Regions from separate parts of the Streptomyces sp. NPDC024017 genome, predicted to be linked through region 2. Evidence: riboswitches for the same ligand, from Rfam matches in the RefSeq annotation. Region 2 holds a riboswitch; the other holds the start of a gene.
The links. Region 2 has a riboswitch for S-adenosylmethionine ahead of thrC (threonine synthase). Riboswitches for the same ligand answer to the same signal wherever they lie in the genome.
Positions count from the first base shown of each region.

Region 1: linked by a shared signal. The riboswitch ahead of AB0G20_RS30710 (aminotransferase class V-fold PLP-dependent enzyme) and the one ahead of thrC (threonine synthase) in region 2 are both predicted to bind S-adenosylmethionine.

Region 1 is NZ_JBEZYZ010000012.1:310,853-313,239, forward strand. Features, by position in the region: gene AB0G20_RS30710 (aminotransferase class V-fold PLP-dependent enzyme) at 1-1,084, opposite strand, end outside; SAM riboswitch class IV at 1,217-1,333, opposite strand; gene trpD (anthranilate phosphoribosyltransferase) at 1,419-2,387, opposite strand, start outside.
Region 2 is NZ_JBEZYZ010000006.1:79,405-81,791, forward strand. Features, by position in the region: gene AB0G20_RS17425 (glucosyl-3-phosphoglycerate synthase) at 19-963, opposite strand; SAM riboswitch class I at 1,144-1,300, shown strand; gene thrC (threonine synthase) at 1,319-2,387, shown strand, end outside.

The DNA of each region.
Region 1 (2,387 bases), on a different contig from region 2:
GGGCGGCGGCGAAGTGGGAGCTGTTCCAGCCCTCGACGACGAAGGAGAGCACGCCGACACGCGGCGCGTCGTCCCCGAAGAGGGACAGGAACCGCACCTGAGGGACGTCGGCGAGTCCCTCCCGCACCGCGCGGACCAGGTACTGCTCACGGGCGACGAGGGTGTCGAAGCCGGCCTCGGCCAGCGCCTTGCAGGCCGAGGCGACGGCATAGGCGCCGATGACGTTGGGCGACCCGGCCTCGTGGCGGGCGGCGCTGTCGTGCCACTCCACGTCCACTCCCCCGTCCTCGCGCCGGCTGACCTTGCGGCTGGCGCCGCCGCCCGCGAGGTACGGCTCGGCCGCGCGCAGCCAGTCGGCCCGCCCGGCCAGGACGCCCGCGCCGAAGGGTGCGTACAGCTTGTGCCCGGAGAAGGCGACCCAGTCGACGTCGAGGTCCGCGACGGACACCGGGTGATGCGGGGCCAGTTGGGCGGCGTCCAGCACGATCCGTGCGCCGCGGGCGTGCGCGGCGGCAGCGAGCTCCCGTACGGGCCACAGCTCGCCGGTGACGTTCGAGGCGCCGGTGACGCAGACCAGGGCCGGGCCGTAGGGGTCCCGGGCGGCGAGGGCGCGCTCCAGGGTCTCGACGGCCTCACGGGGGCTGCGCGGGGCGTCGAGGCAGGTGACGCGGGCGCCTCGCCAGGGCAGCAGGGAGGCGTGGTGCTCGGTCTCGAAGACGAAGACCTGGCAGTCGGCGGGGAGCGCGGCGGCGAGGAGGTTGAGGGAGTCGGTGGTCGACCGGGTGAACACGACCTGGTCGCCCTCGCGGCAGTCGAGGAACTCGGCGACGGTCCGGCGGGCGTTCTCGAACAGGTCGGTGGACAGCTGGGAGAGGTACCCGGCACCGCGGTGCACGCTGCCGTAGTACGGCGCGTAGGCGGCGACGTCGTCCCAGACCCGCTGGAGTGCGGGGGCGCTGGCGGCGTAGTCGAGCGCGGCGTAGGTGACCTCGCCGCCGGTCACGAGCGGCACGGTGACATCCCGTCCCAGAACGGGCAGCGGGGCACAAACGGACGGGGCGACGGCAGCGGTGGAGACAGACATGGCGGAACTCCCGTGAGAGACAGGGGGGGTGAGAGAGAAGAAGGGTGTGCGGAGGCGGGGCTCTGCGGCCCTATCGCATTCGCTTGCTCACGGAAGAACTCCTCGACGACCAGGACCCCTGGTATCGCGAGGGGTCCGCGCTTGCCGTAGACCTCGCTGCCTACGGCCTGGTCTTCACCCGGGGCACCCCGCCACGGACGGAGGGTTGCCGGACAGTCGGCCGGGGCCTCATGACTGTCACTCATGACCTGATCAGGAAAGTACGCGAAAAGATCGGCGTCCCGCAACCCGAGTCCGGATCGCGGGACGCCGGTCCTTTCGCCTACGGGGTCCGCTACGTGTTGCTCGCGGCCACCCAGCGCTCCAGCGTCCGCTTCGCCGCCCCCGAGTCGATCGACTCGGCCGCCTTCACCATCCCGGCGCGGATCTGCTCGGCCAGCGGCGCGGTCGTGGGCTCCAGGGCCACCAGGGCCGCCGCCGAGTTCAGCAGGACCGCCTCGCGGACCGGGCCGGTCTCGCCGTCCAGCAGACGGCGGGCGACCTCGGCGTTGTAGGAGGCGTCCGCGCCGCGCAGCGCCTCCACGGGGACCAGCTCGAGGCCCACGTCACGCGGGTCGAAGGTCTCCTCGGTCACCTGGCCGCCCCGGACGATCCACACCCGGGAGGTGGCCGTGGTGGTCAGCTCGTCCAGGCCGTCGTCGCCCCGGAAGACCAGGGAGGAGTTGCCGCGCTCGGCGAAGACGCCCGCGACGATCGGCGCCATGCGCGGGTCCGCGACACCGACGGCCTGGGCGCGGACCCGGGCCGGGTTGGTGAGCGGGCCGAGGGCGTTGAACACCGTGCGGATGCCCAACTGGCCGCGAGCCGCGCCCGCGTGCCGCAGCGCCGGGTGGAACTTCACCGCGAAGCAGAAGGTGATCCCGGCCTCCTCGGCGACCTCGGCGACGCGGGGCAGCGGCAGTTCCAGGTTGACGCCGAGCTTCTCCAGCACGTCGGAGGCCCCGGACGCCGAGGACGCGGCCCGGTTGCCGTGCTTGACGACCTTCGCGCCGGTGCCGGCGACGACGATCGAGGACATCGTGGAGATGTTGACCGTCTTGGCGCCGTCGCCGCCCGTGCCGACGATGTCGACCGTCGCCCCGGGCACCTCGATCACGTTGGCGTGCTCGTACATCGTGCGGACGAGGCCGTTGATCTCCTCGACGGTCTCGCCCTTGGCGCGCAGGGCCACGACGAACCCGGCGATCTGCGCCTCGGTCGCCTCGCCGCGCATGATCCGGTCCATCGCCCAGGCGGTGTCGTC
Region 2 (2,387 bases):
GGCCGAAAACGGCCCCGGTCAGGCCGCTCTCCGCGCCTGGTACTCGGCGATGTCCACCATCGGCGGACGCTCCTCGGTGTCCACGGAGTACGTCCGCGGCTCGAAGCCGTCCTCGGCCCGCTCGAACTGCGTCAGGGACGGCCGGATCAGATGCCCGCGGGCCAGCCGCAGCTGGGCCGTGCGGTAGATCGCGGCGGCCATCCGGCCCAGCGCCTGACCGTCCTGGTGCCGGTGCTTGCGCACCCCGACGTCCACCTGGGCGAGGGCGTCCAGCCCCACCAGGTGCAGGGCGTCGACCAGCATGCCCAGCTCCACGCCGTACCCGACGGGGAACGGCAGCTGCTCCAGCAGCGAGCGGCGGGCCGCGTACTCGCCGCCGAGCGGCTGCACGAAGCCGGCCAGCTGCGGCCAGTGCATGTTGAGCAGCGGCCTGGCCATCAGCTCGGTGACCCGGCCGCCCTGCCCGGCGGCACCGGAGAGCGGCCGGTCGTACATGGCCTTCACCAGGTCCACGTCCGGATCCGTGAGCAGCGGGCCCACGATCCCCGAGACGAAGTCGGAGGAGAAGTCCCTGAGGTCCGCGTCGACGAAGCAGACGACGTCCCCGCGGGTGACGAGCAGCGAGCGCCACAGCACCTCGCCCTTGCCGGGCACGGCGGGCAGGCGCGGGAGTATCTCGTCCCGGTGCACCACCCGCGCGCCCGCGGCGGCGGCCACCTCGGACGTACGGTCGGTCGAGCCGGAGTCGACGACGACCAGCTCGTCGACGAGCGGGACCTGCCGCATCAGGTCGTGGCGGATCACGGCGACGATGTCGCCGACCGTCGCCTCCTCGTTGAGGGCGGGCAGCACGACGCTGACCGTCTGGCCCGTGCGCTGTTTGGCGGCCAGGATCTTATGGAGCGGGCGTTCGTTCGCGGACCAGGAACGGGTGCTCAGCCAGCGCTCGACTTCTTCCAGCACCGTGGCGGCTCCTCTGCGTTCTCCAGGCGGGACGGACTGCCCGCCGCGGTAGCGGCTGACGGGTACAGTCATCTCGCGGTTCGGACGACTATCTCAACTGTCCTGGTCGTCGGTTACAGTCTTGAACAAGGCGGATGACCATCGCATGTCCGGGGTCGCCCGCCGCCTACAACCACATACAGCTCATCCAGAGGGGCAGAGGGAAACGGCCCGTTGAAGCCCCGGCAACCCTCCAGTCGGTACTCGTAGGTCACTGTCGACCACCTGCGCGAGGCTCCCGGCTAGGGAAGGTGCCAAATCCGTCTCACGGCGAGATGCGTCGTGAGGAAGATGAGGAGAAAGGGCCTCGCCTCACATGGCTGTGCAGACTGTTGCAAGCACCACTGACTCCACCGTAGACCTGGGTCCCGCGGCTGCCCTGAGCTGCCGCGAGTGCGGTCACCGCGTACCCCTCGGCCCGGTCTTCGCCTGCGAGGAGTGTTTCGGCCCGCTGGAGATCGCCTACGACTTCTCGGCGTACGACACCGAGGAGCTCCGCAAGCAGATCGAAGCGGGTCCCGCGAACATCTGGCGTTACGCCCCGCTGCTGCCCGTCCCGGCCGACGTGGCGGACAAGCCGAACATCAACCCCGGCTGGACCAAGCTCGTCAAGGCCGACAACCTGGCGCGCGAGCTCGGTGTCGAGGCCGGCAAGCTCTTCGTCAAGGACGACTCCGGCAACCCGACGCACTCCTTCAAGGACCGCGTCGTCGCCCAGGCCCTGGAGGCCGCCCGCGCCTTCGGCTTCACCACCCTCTCCTGCTCCTCCACCGGCAACCTCGCCGGTGCGGTGGGTGCCGCCGCGGCCCGCGCCGGCTTCCGCTCCTGCGTGTTCATCCCGCACGACCTGGAGCAGGGCAAGGTCGTCATGGCCGCGGTCTACGGCGGTGAGCTCGTCGGCATCCAGGGCAACTACGACGACGTGAACCGCTTCTGCTCCGAGCTGATCGGCGACCCCGCCGGCGAGGGCTGGGGCTTCGTCAACGTCAACCTCCGGCCGTACTACGCGGAGGGCTCCAAGACCCTCGCGTACGAGATCTGCGAGCAGCTCGGCTGGCGGCTGCCGGACCAGATCGTGGTGCCGATCGCCTCCGGCTCGCAGCTCACGAAGATCGACAAGGGTCTGCAGGAGCTGATCAAGCTCGGTCTGGTCGAGGACAAGCCGTACAAGATCTTCGGTGCGCAGGCCGAAGGCTGCTCGCCGGTGTCGACGGCCTTCAAGGCCGGCCACGACGTCGTGCGCCCCCAGAAGCCGGACACCATCGCCAAGTCCCTCGCCATCGGCAACCCGGCGGACGGGCCCTACGTCCTCGACATCGCGCGCCGCACGGGCGGTGTCGTGGAGGACGTGACCGACGAGCAGGTCGTCGAGGCGATCAAGCTGC